Planctomyces sp. SH-PL62: one gene and its partner. The protein of the gene in region 1 interacts with the protein of each later gene in a pairwise test. Links are inferred from orthologs where the notes say so. Each region holds a gene or a part of one and is shown on either strand. Other genes may lie near its edges.

Region 1 (8,343 bases):
GCCTCGAACGGATGCGAGATCGTCGAGATCAACCTTTTGGAGGCGCCCATCCCCGAGGAAGTCGAGCTGGTGATCCTCGCCGGCCCGAAGGAGCCGTTCAAGCCCCAGGAGATCGCCCGCCTGCAAGCCTACGCGGACCGGCGCAAGCCCGTCCTCGCCTGCCTTGGAAACGCAGCCCCCTCGGGGCTCGACGACTTCCTCAAGTCGTTCAACCTGGAGCTGGGCCAGGGGGAGTTGGTCGACCCCCGGCTGAACCTGAACGGGCAGCTCTCGTTCGTCTTCTGCCTGGTCGAGCCGGGGCTGAGCCATCCGGTAGTCAGGGGCCTGGGCACCGACCGCGCGGTGCTGGTCGTCAACGCCGCGCCGATCCATTTCGTGGGGACGAAGGGGGCCGCGAACGCGGACCCGGCGGCGGTGAACCCGCGCATGATCCCCACGCCGATCCTGCGCAGCGGCCCCGGATCCTGGGCCGAGAAGACGGCCGCCTCGCCGCCGACGCTCGACAAGGAGGACGAGCCCGGCCCGATCGTCGTCGCCGCCGCCGTCTCCGAGCGGCCGACCGACCCGGCGGCCTCGGGCCCGTCCGAGCCCAAACCGCGCCTGGTGCTCGTCTCCAGCATGGGGGCGGGGGACGACGCCGTCCAGGCCCTGGAACCGACCAATCTCGACCTGTTGATGAACGCCGCGAGCTGGCTGCGCGGCCGGGAGGATTCGGTGGGCGTCCCCCCAAGATCCACGCGGCGCTGACCTTGACCGTCGACCCTGGCTTGCGGTGGCGCCTGATCCTCGCCCCCACGGTCGTCTCGATGGCCGCCGTCGCCGGGCTGGGCCTCCTCGTCTACTACGTCCGCCAGGAATGAGGCGGGGAGACGCGACGCGAGGTGGGAGGCCGACCGACTCGACGGGGAATCATGAAAACACCAAGATCGACTTATCTCCTCATCGGATTCTTCCTCGGTTCGCTGCTCCTGCTCTGGGGCATGGAGCGCGCGGGTGTGCTGACGGAGGCGGAACGCGCCCGCCGTCGCGATCGCGTGCTGCCGGACCTCGTGGACCTGAAGGAGTCCGACGTCCGGCGGGTCGAGATCGATCGCGGGACGGATCGGCTGGTCTTCGAGCGTCACGGCCCCCGCGCCTGGTTGATCCGCGAACCCTACGCGGTCGACGCCGCCGCCGAGGACGTGGAAAGCCTCATCACCGCCCTGAAGGGGCTGCGGAGGTCGCCCGAGGCCGGCGCGGTCGAGGGGCCGGCGGCGAGCTTCGGCCTGGCCCCCCCGCCGCCGTCGTGAGGCTCTGGACCGACGGCGGGACGGCGTCGCCGATCGCGACCCTGGAGCTCGGCCGGACGATCCAGGACGAGCGGTTCGTCCGCGCGGGCGCGGACGCCGCCGTCGAGGTCGTGGCGAGGAAGCCTCTGGCGGCGGTGGACCGGCCGGTCGGCGAATGGCGGGAGACGGCGCTCGTGCCGGCCTCCCTGTTCCCGATCGCATCAGTTTCCATCCGCCGACCGGGAGTGGACGCGACGGTCGAGCGGGGCGAGCGAGGCTCCTGGCGGCTGACCGCGCCGGTCGAGTTCCCGGCCGACGCCGCCCGGGTCGAGCGGCTGCTCGGTCTCGTCGGCTCCCTGCGGGTCGACCCCGAGGCGGGGGGGTTCGTCGCCCAGGGGATCGAGGATTTCGCCCCTTTCGGCCTCGCCCCGCCGGCGGCGTCGATCGAGTTGAAGGCCGTTGCGACCGGTGCCGATCCCGTGGTCCTCGACATCGGCGGCTCTCCCCCGGATCACCCCGACCGGGTCTACGTCCGCAAGGCGGGGCGTGACGCCGTCGTCGCCGTCGACGGCAAATTCCTCGCCGAGATCCCAGCCGACCTGAAAGCCCTGCGGAGCCGCCGAATCGCCGCGATCAATCCGGCGGCCGTGCGTCGGATCGAGATCGACTCGCCCCTGGGCCTCTTCGGGATCGAACTCGACAAGATCGGCTGGTCCCTGACCGCCCCGGCCGCGGCCCGTGCGGATCGGGGACAGGTCGAGACGTTGCTGAAGCGGGTCGAGGAGTTGCAGGCGACCGAGTTTTTCGATCCCGCCGCCGTCCCCGATTCGGGCGTCGAAACGCCCTCGGTCCGGTTGCGGATCTGGCAGGAATCGCCGAACCTCGCCGGGGGCGCGGCCTCGACGGCGGGGGAGCCGACTTTCGCCCTGGACCTCGGCCGGCACGATCTCCTGCGAAAGGTCGTCTTTGCGAGAACGGCCGGCGACACGGCGATCCTCGCGCTCCCCGAGGCCGTCCTCTCCGCGCTCCCCTCGTCGTCGTTCGCCTTCCGCGACCTCGACCTGCCGGCGGTCTCGCCGACGAGCGTCGTGCGGCTCACGATCGTCCGTCCCGCCCGGACGACGGTCCTCGAACCGGGCGATCCGTCCGGGGCCCCCAATCGCTGGCGGATGATCGAGCCGGTCCGGGCCGAGGCCGACGCCCAGGCGGTCACGGCCGCCCTGGCCCGCCTCGCCGGCCTCCGCGCAGGGGCGTTCGTCGCGGACGCCCGGGGCGATCTCGGCCGGTTCGGCCTGACCTCTCCCTTGCTGGAAGTCGTCTGGGAGACCCGGTCGTCCGGCGAGACCCCAGGCGCAGGCCCTCAGAGTCTCCGCATCGGCGCGGCCGTCCCGGATGATCCGGGGAAGCGCTATGGGACGATGAGCGACTTCCCCGCCGTCTTCACGATCGACGCCGCGAGCCTGATCCCGTTCACGATCGAGTTCCACGAGACCCGCGTCCTCGCTTTCCGCCCCGAATCGGTTCGCCGCCTGGTTCTCCGCACCGAGACCCAGACGCATGCCTATTCGCGAAGGCGACAGCCCCAGGGGGTCCCCGCCGACTGGTCGGCGGAACCGGGAACGTCTTCGAGGGGGGTGGATCTCTCGAAGTTCAACAACCTGATCGAGGGCCTCTCCGAACTCCGCGCCGAGAGGTTCATCACGTACGAGGGGGCCTTCCCCCCCGGCCTCGGCCTGGGCTCGCCCCGGTTCACCATCGAGGTGGACTTCGGCGATGAGACGCCCCCGACGCGGCTCCGCTTCGGCGCCTCGCTCGGCGGGGTCTACGTCTGCGCCGCCACGGGCGACGGCGAATCCGGGCCCGTCTTCACGCTTCCGGCGCCGGTGTGGGAAGCCTTGCTTCAGAGCGTCGAAGGGGGCCTTCCCCCCATCCCCGCCGACTTCTTCGCCCCGATGCCGGGGGGATGATCGCGGAAGCCCTGATGATGCCGCGGGGCCGTCTGATCTATAATATTCCAGGTCTCGATTCATCCGCCCGCGTCGGAGCCCGTGTCGTGCTGCATATCGTGAAGTTCCCGCATCCCGCCCTCCGATACGCGTCCCGCCCCGTCGAGCGGATCGACGACGACCTGCGCGCCGTCGTCCGCGAGATGTTCACGCTGATGTACGAGGCTCGGGGCGTCGGCCTGGCTGCGAATCAGGTCGCGCTCCCCTTCCGCTTCTTCATCCTGAACGTCACCGCCGACCCCGAGCAGAAAGACCAGGAGTTGGTCTTCATCAATCCCGAGATCGTCAAGCGGCACTCGTGGGACGACGACGAAGAGGGCTGCCTGAGCCTCCCCGGCCTCTATTCCAAGGTTCGCCGACCCAAGAAGATCCGGGTCCGCGCGTTCAACCTCGCCGGTGAGCAGATCGAGGTCGAGGGGGACGAGCTGTTCGGCCGCGCTATCCAGCATGAGACCGACCACCTCGACGGCAAGCTGTTCATCGACTACCTCGGCCCTCTCGCCCGTCACGGCGTCAAAGGCAAGCTCCGCGAGTTCGAGTCGGAGTTCCGGCAAGCCCAGAAGGAAGGGCGTTACGCCTCGGACGAGGAGATCGTCAAGGGGCTCGACGCCGCGCCGGCCCCCTCCCCCGGCGAGCCGGCGGCGCCGGCTCCGACCGACGCCTGACCTACTCGTCGAGACGCCCCCCGGAGCGCAGGAGGCCCGCCATGGATTCGCCCATCTCGATCGTCATGCTGGGGACCGGAGACTTCGCTCTCCCTTCGTTCGAGGGCCTCGCCGACGCCGGGTTCCGCATGCTGACGCTCGTCACGCAGCCCGATCGGCCCCAGGGACGTCGGCAGGAACTGATCCCCAGCCTGGTCAAGCAGGCGGCCGAGCGCCGGGGCGTCCCCGTGTTCCAGCCCGAGCGGGTCAACGACGCCGAGGCCGTGGAGCACCTCCGGGAGCTTGCTCCCGACTTCCTCATCACCGCGGCCTACGGCCAGATCCTCTCGGCGGAGTTGCTGGGCGTGCCGTCCCAGGGCGCGCTCAACCTCCACGGTTCCATCCTCCCCGCGTACCGAGGCGCCGCGCCGGTGGCCCGGGCGATCCAGAACGGCGACCTGGAGAGCGGCGTCACCATCATCCAGATGACGCCCCGCGTCGACGCCGGCGGCATGATCGCCGTCGCCCGAACGCCGATCGAGCCTGACGAAACGGCGGGGGAGTTGGAAGACCGCCTGGCGAAGCTGGGCGTCCCCCTCCTCATCGACGCCGTCCGCGCCGTCGCGTCCGGCAGGGCCGAGATCCTGCCTCAAGACCCCGCGCTCGTCACCAAGGCCCCCAAGCTCCGCAAGGACGACGGGCTCATCGATTGGACCCGATCCGCGCGCCAGATCCACGATCTGGTCCGAGCCATGCAGCCCTGGCCGATCGCGTCGACGACCTGGACGGCGCTCCCCTGGACCCCCAAGGGGCCCGTTCGGCTGATCGTCCACAAGGTCATCCCCGTCGAAGGGAACGGCGAACCCGGCACGGTCCTCGCCGCCTCGAAGGACGGGCTCGTGGTGGCGGCCGGCGAGGGGGCGGTGCAACTCCTGGTCGTCCAGGCCCCCGGCAAACGGGCGCTGAGCGCCGCCGAGTTCCTCCGCGGCCACCATGTCCAGGTCAACGACAAGATGGGCGAATGAATCGAAGGAGGTTTCCCAGGTAAGATGCCCGAACGCACGATCGCCGTCGGAGACGTCCATGGTTGCTCCAGGGCGCTGCACGCCCTGATCGCCGCCATCCAGCCGACCGTGGACGACGTGGTCGTCACGCTGGGTGATTACGTCAACCGAGGCCCGGACTCGCGAGGCGTCCTCGACGCCCTGGCCGAGCTGAGAGGTCGCTGTCGCCTCGTCCCGCTCCTCGGCAACCACGACGAGATGCTGCTGCGCGCCCACGCCGGGCTCCCCGCCGCCGCGACGAACGCCGGCGGGAACGGCCGACCCGCTCGCCCCGATCGGGACTGGGGCCGTGAGCTGCCGAGGCTCAGTTCGGCAAATCTCGCCTTTCTCAAGGCGTGCGTCGGCTTCCATGAAACGGATCGCCACCTCTTCGTCCACGCCTCATACGACCCCTCGCAGCCGCTGGACCGGCAACCGGCGTCGATCTTGCGCTGGCACTCGTTGCGGGACGGCGTACCGCGCCGACACGAATCCGGGAAGACCGCCGTCGTCGGCCACACCTCGCAGAAGAACGGCAAGATCCTCGACCTCGGCCACATCGTCTGCATCGACACCTACTGCCACGGCGGCGGCTGGCTGACGGCGCTCGACGTCGATTCGGGGCAAGTCTGGCAGGCCGACCGCGACGGCCGCGTCCGAAGAAGCTCGCGCTGATCGGCGAACCGCCCCCCGACGCCCGCTCGACATCCCGATTTCCCTGATTGAGTCGCTCCATCTCCGCGGATTGACGCACTGTCATCGTGAGGGGGTGCGTCCTCGTCGATCATGCCGCCGCCGCTCGCACTCGAATCACGCGATACGGAGTATCTAAGAGCCAACACGAAACCGCCGAACAAAGCCAATTTCTTGCACGCTATTTATGGCATAATATATCACCCAGCCATACTTTGCGTCATCTGGCTTCGATTTCGGGGGAGGGCGAACGAACCCAAAATTGGGGAGGGCGAGCCGAGGAGACGTGCGCGGGGCGTGAAGCGACAGGTCCCGAGATCGAGGGCCGAGGTGGTCCTCGATCTCCCTGGCGTCTTGGTCCGCCCGCTCGAGGGGCGGTATGATGAAGAATCAAGGATCGCTTACCTACTGAAGCTGAAGCCACTGTGGATTGGAAGTATCGACATGTTGAACGGTATTGAGAACACCGTCGTCAAAACCCATGGGCTGGACGAACTGGGCATCGCACGGGAGGCCCCCACGCACTGGAATCCGCCCGCCCCCGTCCTCTATGAGCACGCCGTCCGTCGCGGGGAGGGCCTCATCGCCGAGGGGGGCCCCCTCGCCGTCGACACCGGCGTCCACACGGGGCGGTCGCCGCACGACAAGTTCCTGGTCGACGAGCCGTGCAGCCGCGATCGGATCTGGTGGGGCGAATACAACCAGCCGATGTCCGAGGCGGCCTTCGACCGCATCTGGGAGCGTCAGCGGGCCTACCTGGCCGACAAGGAGCTGTTCGTCCAGGACTGCTACGGCGGCGCCGACCCGAGGTTCCGGCTCCCCGTCCGAATCGTCACCCAGTACGCCTGGCACAGCCTTTTCGTCCGGGACCTGCTGATCCGGGAGTCCGACGAGGCGGCCCTCCGCGACTTCCGGCCCGAGTTCACGATCGTCGACACCCCCGATTTCGAGGCCGACCCCGCGACCGACGGCACCCCGTCCGGGACCTTCATCCTCATCAACCTTGCGAGGAAGCTGGTCCTGATCGGCGGCACCGAGTACGCGGGCGAGATCAAGAAGTCGGTCTTCTCGATCCTGAATTACCTGCTCCCCCTGCGCGGGGTGCTCGGGATGCACTGCTCGGCCAATTACGGCGAGGATCGCGACGACGTGGCCCTGTTCTTCGGGCTCTCCGGCACGGGGAAGACCACCCTTTCGACCTCGCCGGACCGCACCCTGATCGGCGACGACGAGCACGGCTGGGGCGACGACGGCGTCTTCAACTTCGAGGGGGGCTGCTACGCCAAGGCCATCCGGGTCCGCGAGGAGACCGAGCCGGAAATCTTCGCCACCACCCGGCGCTTCGGGACGATCCTCGAGAACGTGGTGATCGACCCGAAGACCCGTCGGCTGGACCTCGACAGCGCGGCGCTGACGGAGAACACCCGCGCGGGCTACCCGATCACCCATCTCCCCCGCGCCGATACGCGAGGGGTCGCCGGCCATCCCCGGCAGATCTTCTTCCTGACCTACGACGCGTTCGGCGTGCTTCCGCCGATCGCGAAGCTCACCGCGGAGCAGGCGATGTTCCACTACCTCGCGGGCTACACCTCGAAGGTCGCCGGCACGGAGACGGGCGTCACCGAGCCGCAACTGGTCTTCAGCCCCTGCTTCGGCGGGCCCTTCCTCCCCCTGCGTCCCCGCGAGTATGCCGAACTGCTGGGCCGGAAGATCGATCGACACGAAGTTCGCTGCTGGCTCGTGAACACGGGGATCAACGGCGGGCCGTACGGGATCGGCAAGCGGATCGCCATGCCCGTCACCCGGTCGCTGATCCAGGCCGCCCTCTCCGGCGAACTCGACGACGTGCCCGCCAGGACGGACGACTCCTTCCACATCAGCCGGCTGGCCTCATGCCCCGGCCTTGCGGCCGAGGTCCTCGATCCACGCGCTTCCTGGTCCGACCCCGAGGCCTACGACCGCAAGGCGGCCGAGTTGGCCGCCCGATTTCGGGAGAACCACGACAGGACCCGGCAGGCCTGACCGGCCGGTCTAGCCCTCGCGGCCGTCGGCTCAGGTCGAAGGCTTGCCTCCAAGCCGGGTCTGATCGACGAACGCCTCGGTCTCGGCGTCGATCGTGCGGCCGCGGCGGCCCGGCGACGGGTGGATGTACAGCGTGTGCGGGTCCACGACCTCGCGATGAGCCGGCGGGGGGGACATCGGGTAGCGCACCGGCTGCTTGTGGTCGGCGAGCTGGAGCTTCGGATCGAAGACGCTGTTGAATTTCCAGAGCATCTTGAGCGTGTTGGTCTGACCCCGGCGGAGGTTGTCGGCCAGGATGCCGCCCAGCGCCACGAAGGCCTTCCAGCCGAGGTGCTTGCGATTGAGCACCTGCTGCGTCTTGACCAGCTCGGCGTAGAACTCCTCGATCGGCATCTTGGTGGGGAGCACCGCGTGCTGGATGTCGAACAGGCGGTAGTCCTGCGTGATCAGCCGGCGCGATTCGGTGACCCAGCTCTCGGTGCCCGGATAGGGGGTGTTGACGCTGATGTTGACGATTTCGGGGATCTCCAGGCACCACTGCCGGATGACCTCGAACTGCTTCCGGTCCCAGGACGGGTCGGCGATGAGGTTGATCGCCACCATGATCCCCAGCGACCTCGCGAACTCCAGCGCCTCGAAGCTCTTGGAGAGCGTCACCCGCTTGCGG
Region 2 (8,413 bases), 1.5 Mb from region 1 along the record:
CTACACCCCCGCCGGCGCCACGCCCCTGGTCGCCTCGGCGCAGAAGAACGAGTTCGTGGTCAACCTGGGCCTGCCGGTCACCACCGGCACGAGCATCATCGTCGACCGCGTGACCACCAACGCGGGCACGTCGACCTCGACCAACCAGGGCAACACCACGACGACCGTCAACCAGCAGAGCGTGACGTTCCTGGTGACCGGCCGGATCAACCTGTTCCAGGCCAACCAGATCGACGGCAACACGGCGAACGGCCTGGCGCCGACGCAGTTCGACGCGACGGCCGACACGCCCACGGCCGGCGGCACCTACCTGGTGTCGCAGGCGGGCGAGGTGACCGGCCAGATCGGCTACGTCCGGGTCGGCGGCCCCGCCACCAACTTCACCACCTTCGCCATCGCGACCAGCATCTTCAGCGGCAGCCCGGGGGATACGCTGGACCCCAAGGTGACCAACTTCCTGATCGGCGGCGAGACGGACAACGTCATGCTGATCGCCCCCGGCGGCTCGCGCGACGTGTCGTTCGGCCGGGGCATGGACAACGTGGTCATCAACTCGCAGTGGATCCAGCACCTGCACGCCAACCGGGGCGCGGTGAACTCGAAGGTGACGGTCTCGCGGACGCTCGACAACCTCAAGCTCGGCGCCGACCTGGTCAACTCGCTGATCCAGTCGGGCTACACGCAGACCCTGACGGCCGAGGCGGTCTCGCCCGGCTCGGTCTTCTCGGCGGGCGGCGGCGCCTTCAACGGCGTGGCCCCCAAGGCGATCGACAACCGGACGTTCAGCAACATCGCGGGGGCGTCGCTCCCCTCGGCCCACGGCGGCGGCGGGATCAACGCCCAGATCGCCGGCAGCGTGGTCAGCTCGGTGGTCTCGGTGTCGGTCGACCCCGACCCGTCCGGCCTGAACGACCCGGGCGAGTTCCAGCAGGTGACCACGAAGCGGTTCCCCTTCGGGGCCCCGGAGAACGTAGTCCTGCCGCGCGGGTACATCAACGTCAAGCTCGAGGGCGAGGTCGACAACTCGGCCATCCAGGGGACGCTGGTCTCGCCCGACGTCCCCTCGGACACCGCGTTCTTCGCCAAGCACGTCGACGTCGTCAAGGGCGCGGCCTTCCCGCCCAAGGTCGACACCGCGCCGTTCAACCGCAAGCTCAACTACGGCAAGGCTCAGAAGGCCTTGAAGGGCCTCTGGAAGGTCTGACGGCGGCTCGGCGGACGGCGACCGGGCGGGATTCGATTCGGCGCGGTCAGGCGCCGGGGGCCTTGTCGGGGTCCTCGGCGATGTCGCGGCGGTAGACGCCCCCCGGGAACCGGATGGTTTTCACGGCCTGGTAGGCCCGCTCGCGGGCCTTGGCCAGGTCGTCGCCCAGGGCGGTGACGTTGAGGACCCGGCCGCCGTCGGAGACGATCCGGGGTTCGCGGCCGGCCTCGGGGTCGGGCCGGATCTTGGTGCCGGCGTGGAAGACCTTGACGTCGGGGAGCTGGTCGGCGGCGGCAACGTTCTGGATCCACTTGCTCCGCTCGTAGGGGCCGGGATAGCCCTCGGCGGCCATCACGACCGTCACGGCGGGGCGGGGGTCCCACCGCAGCTCGACCTGGTCCAACCGCTCGTCGACGACCGCCTCCAGGGCGTCGAGCAGGTCGGACTGGAGCCGCATGAGGATCACCTGGGTCTCGGGGTCGCCGAACCGGACGTTGAATTCCAGGACCTTGGGCCCCTGGTTGGTGAGCATCAACCCGGCGTAGAGGACCCCCCGGAACGGCTTCCTGGCCCGCTTCAGGGCGTGGACGATGGGGACGAGGATCTCGCGCTCGACCTCCAGCATCAACTCCGAGGTGACCATCGGGGTGGGGGAGAAGGCGCCCATGCCGCCGGTGTTCGGCCCTTCGTCGCCGTCGAGGGCGCGCTTGTAGTCCTGGCTGGAGACCAGGGGGACGATGGTGCGTCCGTCGGTCAGGGCCAGGACGCTGGTCTCGCGGCCGTCGAGCCGCTCCTCGATGAGCACGCGGTCGCCGGCCTGGCCGTAGAGCCGGCGGACCATGATCTGGTCGATGGCCTCCAGGGCCTGGCGGAGCGTCCCGCAGACGTAGACCCCCTTGCCGGCCGCCAGGCCGTCGGCCTTGACGACCAGGCCCAGGGGGCAGTTGAGGACGTACTCGCGGGCCTCGGCGTAGGTGCTGTAGGACTTGCGGACGCCCCGGTCCTCGATCTCGACCTGGACGCCGGGGCCGAGCATCTCGCGGGGGTCGAGGATGCGCTCGACGGCCTCCAGCGTCTCGGCCGCGGTGCGGCAGTGGATCGTGTTGCGGATCATCGACCGGCCGCGCGAGCGGACGATCAGGGCGACCTCGCGCGAGAGGATGTAGTGCTCGGCGTCGGGCGCGCCCCGGAAGATCCGGTAGTCGGCCGTCGGGATGCCGGCCTGGCGCATCAGCTCCTTGGCGAAGACCTTGCTCCCCTCCAGCTCGGCCGCGTCGCGACGGGGGCCGAAGATCCGCAGCCCCTCGCGCTGGAAGAAGTCGACCAGGCCCTTCGCCAGCGGCTCCTCCGGGCCGACGACCGTCAGGCCGATCCCCTCGCGGCGGACGAACTGCGCCAGTCCGCGCTGGTCGCCGGGCTCGATGGCGACGTTCTGGACGTCGATCGCCGTGCCCGCGTTCCCCGGGGCGCAGTAGACCGCGGTGACCCGCGGCGACTGCTTGAGCTTCCAGCACAAGGCGTGCTCGCGTCCCCCCTTGCCGATGACCAAGACTTTCACGACGTCGACTCCCCGGAGAATAGCCCGAACCTCGCGGGCGACGCTCGCGTCCAAGCGACTTGAGATCGTCGCTCGGCGCGGGACGGCGAGGACGCCTCGGGGGCGGCCGACCCGTCCTCGTCCTGGCCGAAGGCACGCTGTCTGAACCTCGACTCCCATTCTAATAATCCCCCCCCCGCCGCGCACAGGACCGTTTCCCGGAGACGACCCGGCCGACCGCTTCGCGTGGCGTCGCGGCCCGCGGGATCGTAAGATGGAGAAGAATCGGCCCGCACCGCCGCCGCCGCGAGAACCGGGGCGCGACCCGCCCCCCAACATCCGGAGAACTCGACCGTGAAGAACGTAGCCGTCGTCGGCGCCAGCGGCGCCGTGGGCGAGCGGATGATCCGCCTGCTCGAGGAGCGGAACTTCCCCGTCTCCGCCATCCAGTTCCTGGCCTCCGAGCGCAGCGCGGGCAAGACGGTGACGTTCCGCGGCGAGTCGCACCCGGTCCGACCGATCTCCAGGGAGGCCTTCCGGGGGGTCGACGTCGTCCTCTCCAGCGTCCCCGCCGGCGTCTCCCGCGAGTGGAGCCCGATCGCCGCCGCCGCCGGCGCGGTCGTCGTCGACAACTCCAGCGCCTTCCGCATGGACCCCGACGTCCCGCTCGTCGTCCCCGAGGTCAACCCCCAGGACATCGCCCGCAACAAGGGGATCATCGCCAACCCCAACTGCTCGACGATCCAGATGGTCGTCGCGCTGAAGCCCCTGCACGACGCCTTCAAGGTCCTCCGCGTGGTCGTCAGCACCTACCAGTCGGCCTCGGGCGCCGGCCAGAAGGGGGTCGACGAGTTCGAGAGCCAGACCCGCGCCTGGGGCCGGGGCGAGGCCATCCCCGCCCCCGCCAAGTTCGCCCACCCGATCTTCAACAACTGCCTCCCCCAGATCGACGACTTCCTCCCGAACGGGTTCACCAAGGAAGAAATGAAGATGGTGAACGAGACCCGGAAGATCCTGGGCGACGACGCCATCGACGTCTGCCCGACGTGCGTCCGGGTCCCGGTCTCCTACTCCCACAGCGAATCCATCCTGATCGAGACCGAACGCCCGATCACCGCCGAGGCCGCCCTGGCCCTCTGGCGCGCGTTCCCCGGCCTCACCGTCGTCGACGACCCCGCCGCCCTGCAATACCCGCTCGCCGCCGCCGCCGAGGGCCGCGACGACGTCTTCGTCGGCCGCGCCCGCAACGACCTCAAGAACCCCAACGCCCTCCTGTTCTGGTGCGTCAGCGACAACCTCCGCAAGGGCGCCGCCACCAACGCCGTCCAGATCGCCGAGGCCCTCCTGAAGCTCGAACCGGCCCGCGCGTGATCCGGTCCCTGAAGCCCTTCCCCCCTCGCGGGGGAAGGGGTGACCAGCACCAGAGCCGTCAGCGACGTCCGCTTTGATGGTCCCCCTCATCCGGCCTGCGGCCACCTTACCCGACCAGGGGGGAAGGGATGACCAGCACGATAGCCGTCGCCGACGACGGCCGCATGCGGCGTCGGTCGAGAAAAGAAGGTCTCCACCCCACGTCCCGATGCGCAACATCAAGCTCACGATTTCCTACGACGGCACGGACTTCCACGGATGGCAGCGCCAGCCCGAGCTGCGGACCGTGCAGTCGGTTCTGGACGAGGCGATCGAGCGGCTCAACGGCGGGAAGCGGCCGAACACCAACGCCAGCGGTCGCACCGACGCCGGGGTCCACGCGCTGGGCCAGGTCGTCCACTTCCTGACCGCGGCGCGGCACAGGCCGGACGTCTTCCTGAAGGCACTCAACGCGATCCTGCCGCCGGACGTCCGGGTGCTGGCGGCGGCCGAGGTCCCGCAGGCCTTCCACGCGACGCTCGACGCCCGTTCCAAGCGCTACCGCTATCGGATCGACAACGGCCAGTACGCCAGCCCGTTCGAGCTGCGGTACGCCTGGCACATCTTCCACCGGCTCGACGTCGACGCCATGAACCGGGCCGCCTCGGCGCTGCTGGGCCGGCACGACTTCCGCAGCTTCGAGACCGACTGGCCCAACCGCCTCAGCTCGGTGCGGACGATCTACGACGTGGTCGCGAGCCGGCACGGCGACCTCGTCCACATCGAGGTCGAGGCCGACGGCTTCCTCTACAACATGGTCCGCTCCATCGCCGGGACCCTGTCGCTGGTCGGGACGGGGAAACGGCCCGAGGGCTGGGTCGGAGAGGTCCTGCGGGCCGAGAACCGCGTCGAGGCCGGGCCCACGGCCCCCGCGCGCGGGCTGTTTCTGCACCACGTCAATTACGACCGCCCGCCGGAGAAGGCCTCGCGCCCATGAAGATCGTCCACGTCATCACCCGGCTGATCCTCGGCGGCGCCCAGGAGAACACGCTGCTCACCGTCGAGGGGCTCCACCATCGATACGGCGACGACGTGACGCTCATCACCGGCCCGGCGGAAGGCCCGGAGGGCGACCTCTTTCGGCGTGCGGAGGAGCGGGGGCTTAAGGTCGAGCTGACGCCCAACCTGATCCGCGCCGTGAACCCCGCGACCGACTGGAAGGCGTATCGCGAGCTGCGGCGGTCGTTCCGTCGGCTCAGGCCGGACGTCGTCCACACCCACAGCTCGAAGGCGGGGATCGTCGGCCGGGCGGCGGCCTGGAAGGAGGGGGTTCCGGCGGTCGTCCACACGATCCACGGGCTGCCGTTCGGGCCGTTCGAGTCGGCGGCGCGGAACCGGCTCTACATCGCGCTGGAGCGGTGGGCGGCGCGGCGGTGCCACGCGATCGTCAGCGTGTGCGACTCCATGACCCGGCAGGCGCTGGCGGCGGGCGTGGGCCGTCCCGAACAGTTCTCGACCGTCTACAGCGGCATGGACGCCGACGCCTTCCTGAACCCGCCGCGCCCCCGCGACGAGGTCCGGCGCGAGCTTGGGCTGGCCCCGGAGCACGTCGCCTTCGCGACCGTCGCCCGGCTGTTCGAGCTGAAGGGGCACGACGACCTGATCGCCGTCGCCCCGGCGATCCTCCGCGCGAACCCGAACGTCCGCTTCGTCTGGATCGGCGACGGCATCCTCCGCGACCGCCTCATCGCCGACCTGGAGTCGAGAGGGATCCGCGACGCCTTCCTCCTCACCGGCCTGGTCCCCCCCGACCGGATCCCGGAGCTGCTCTCGGCCTCGGACGCGGTCATCCACCCGAGCCTCCGCGAAGGGCTGGCGCGGGTGCTGCCGCAGTCGCTCCTGGTCGGTCGGCCCGCGATCAGCTACGACGTCGACGGGGCCCGCGAGGTCGTCACGCCCGAGACCGGCGTCCTGCTGCCGCCTCGCGACCTGGAGGGCCTGGCCGCCGCCGTGATCCGGCTCGCCGCCGACCCGGCGCTCCGCGAGGCCCTCGGCCGGGAAGGCCGACGGCGGTTCGCCGACCAGTTCCGGCACGAGACGATGACGACGCAGCTCCGCTCACTTTACGAGCGGCTGCTCGCCGACCGCCCCCGTGGCCGTTGACTCCGGGGCCTTCGCCTTGCGGACGACGGCCAGATGGAGCCGGTACGCCTTCCCCTTGGCCGCGTTGAAGCCGGCCACGTCCTCGATTCTCGTGAACTCGACGCCGAACTTCTTCTCGAACTCGACGACCTCCTCGGGCGTGACGGCCGTGATCATGGCCTCCTGGCGATCCAGCCGCTCCCGCAACGTGGACGCCTCGCGAGTCAGGGCGATCGGCCGGCCGTACGCGTAGACGACGCCCGGTTCCTGATACTGCATGAGCAACGGGTCGAGCCCGGTCTCCGCCTTGAGCGCCGCCAGCCGCTCGCCGACGATCCGCGAGACCCGCAGCGGCTCGGCGCGGGGGATCAGCCAGCCGGAGACCAGGAGCATCATCAGGCCCACGGTCGCGGCCAGCCCGTAGGCCCCCCGCCAGGTCTCCCCGCGGTGGAGTTGCAGCAGGCTCGCGGCCGTCCCCAGGCCGACGACCAGGCCGCAGGCGACCAGCGGCAGGCCGAGCCCCGCCGGGGCGATTGCGGAGGCCGCCGCCATCCCCACCCCGGCCGTCACGCCGATCCCCGCGATCATCCCCTGCGCCAGCCTTCCCAGGGGCCATCGCCGCAGCGTCACCGCCTGGCGGTCCACCCCCTTGACCACCCACGCGGCCAGCAGCGCGCAGGCGGGATAGGCCGGGAGATAGTAATGGATCAGCTTCGTCTGGACGCACTCCAGGAGGATCATCGGCCCGACGATCCAGGCCACGAGGTAGGCCAGGTTGGGATCGACCTTCCGCCGCCGCCAGGCCGCGAGCAGCCCCATCGGCACCAGGCACGACCAGGGGAAGAACAGGGCCGTCGACATCAGGCCGTAATAGCCGGGGATCGCCCCGTGCTCCTCCATCCCGGTCGCGAGCCGCTGGAGGAACTGCTGCTTGACGGCCACCTCGACGAAATCGCCGCGGGTGGCGACCAGCATCAGGACGTACCACGGGCCGCTCAGGAGGGCGAAGGCGAGCAGCCCGCGCCGCCACTCCAACCGCCTCCAGACCTCGACGACCGGGCAGCCCCACCACCAGGCGAACGCGGCCGTGACCGCGAGCAGGGCCGGGCCGACCGGCCCCTTCGTGAGCATCGCCAGCGCGAGCAAGACCCAGAACGTCAGCGCGATCCGCCGCGAGCCGCGACGGGCCAGCTCCCAGAGGCAGAGCTGGCAGGCCGTCAGCCAGAAGGTCAGCAGGGCGTCGGTCGTCGCCAGCTTCGATTCGGCGACCATGATCGGCGAGACGGCCAGCATCAGCGCCGCCAGGAACCCGGCGCGGGCGCCCAGGATGCGACGGCCGAGCATCCAGACGAGCAGACACGTCCCCGTCCCCGCCAGCGCCGAGTGCAGCCGCATGCCGGCCGGGCCTTCGCCCAGGATCGCCGTGGCGGCCCCCATGAACCAGTAGGCGAGGATCGGCTTGTGATGGCGGGGCTCGCCGTTGAAGGTCGGGAAGAGCCAGTCGCCGCTTCCTCGCATCTCGTGCACGGCGACCGCGTTGCGGGGCTCGTCGCGGTCCCACAGGCCCGTCCGGGCGTTGCCCGCCAGGAAGAGGGCGAGGCAGACGGCGACGAGCGCGAGCGGCTCGATCCAGGCGGGACGGCGGCCGTCCTTCGGGGGGGGCGACGCCGTCGTCGCGTCGCGTTCGGGAGCGTCCTGCCCCATCGTCGAGATCCTCCTTGGCGGCGGGGATCGGGGGGAGACGCGGGCGAACTTCCTCGCGAGAGCCGTTCGGCGTCCCCAATCCTCGCCGGATCGTAGTATAATCGCCGCGAGATTTCCGGCGAGAGCGCTTCCGCGAACGGAACCGCGGCCGAGCCTCGACGTCCCTCGTCCCGGCGCGGGCGTCCGCGGCCGGTGGGCTCAGGGGACGAAGCATGATGATTCCGCAGCAGAACGAAGCGGCCTGCCTCCTGGAGACGGGGGCCCTCTACACCAGGCGCGAGGGTCTCCAGTGGGAAGGCCGGGCGCTGGTCTTCGCGGGCTTCAAACAAGGGGCGTTCTCCCTCTATTTCGGCGACGCGCCGATCTACCACTTCGACCTCGAAGGTCGATGGCAGCGGGCCTACGCCCGCGACCGCCACTACGTCAAGAGGCTCGACGGCGCCATTCACGAGATCGAGCGCGTCCGCGAGCCCGAC

The links.
Region 2: the proteins of def (region 1) and VT85_RS21345 interact in binary tests that used the Escherichia coli proteins (3 or more experiments, as listed by UniProt). The link is inferred for Planctomyces sp. SH-PL62 from one-to-one orthologs.

Annotation. Positions count from the first base shown.
Region 1 is NZ_CP011273.1:4,044,912-4,053,254, reverse strand. The notes cover bases 2,422-5,130. They hold def (peptide deformylase), read left to right. Parts: upstream 2,422-3,321; coding sequence 3,322-3,939; downstream 3,940-5,130. Other genes in these bases: VT85_RS15730 (metallophosphoesterase family protein), read left to right, coding at 4,968-5,130; fmt (methionyl-tRNA formyltransferase), read left to right, coding at 3,981-4,943; VT85_RS15745 (DUF4340 domain-containing protein), read left to right, coding at 2,422-3,235. Outside these bases: VT85_RS15755 (Gldg family protein), read left to right, coding at 1-747; VT85_RS28575 (hypothetical protein), read left to right, coding at 912-1,289; more of VT85_RS15745, read left to right, coding at 1,286-2,421; more of VT85_RS15730, read left to right, coding at 5,131-5,636; pckA (phosphoenolpyruvate carboxykinase (ATP)), read left to right, coding at 6,099-7,676; hopanoid C-3 methylase HpnR, read right to left, coding at 7,707-8,343. UniProt on the Escherichia coli protein: Removes the formyl group from the N-terminal Met of newly synthesized proteins. Requires at least a dipeptide for an efficient rate of reaction. N-terminal L-methionine is a prerequisite for activity but the enzyme has broad specificity at other positions.
Region 2 is NZ_CP011273.1:5,494,983-5,503,395, reverse strand. What follows is about bases 2,325-5,103. They hold VT85_RS21345 (aspartate-semialdehyde dehydrogenase), read left to right. Parts: upstream 2,325-3,095; coding sequence 3,096-4,112; downstream 4,113-5,103. Other genes in these bases: VT85_RS21335 (glycosyltransferase family 4 protein), read left to right, coding at 5,085-5,103; truA (tRNA pseudouridine(38-40) synthase TruA), read left to right, coding at 4,321-5,088; purD (phosphoribosylamine--glycine ligase), read right to left, coding at 2,325-2,762. In the rest of the region: VT85_RS21355 (hypothetical protein), read left to right, coding at 1-1,204; more of purD, read right to left, coding at 1,251-2,324; more of VT85_RS21335, read left to right, coding at 5,104-6,254; VT85_RS21330 (ArnT family glycosyltransferase), read right to left, coding at 6,210-7,937; VT85_RS21325 (hypothetical protein), read left to right, coding at 8,150-8,413.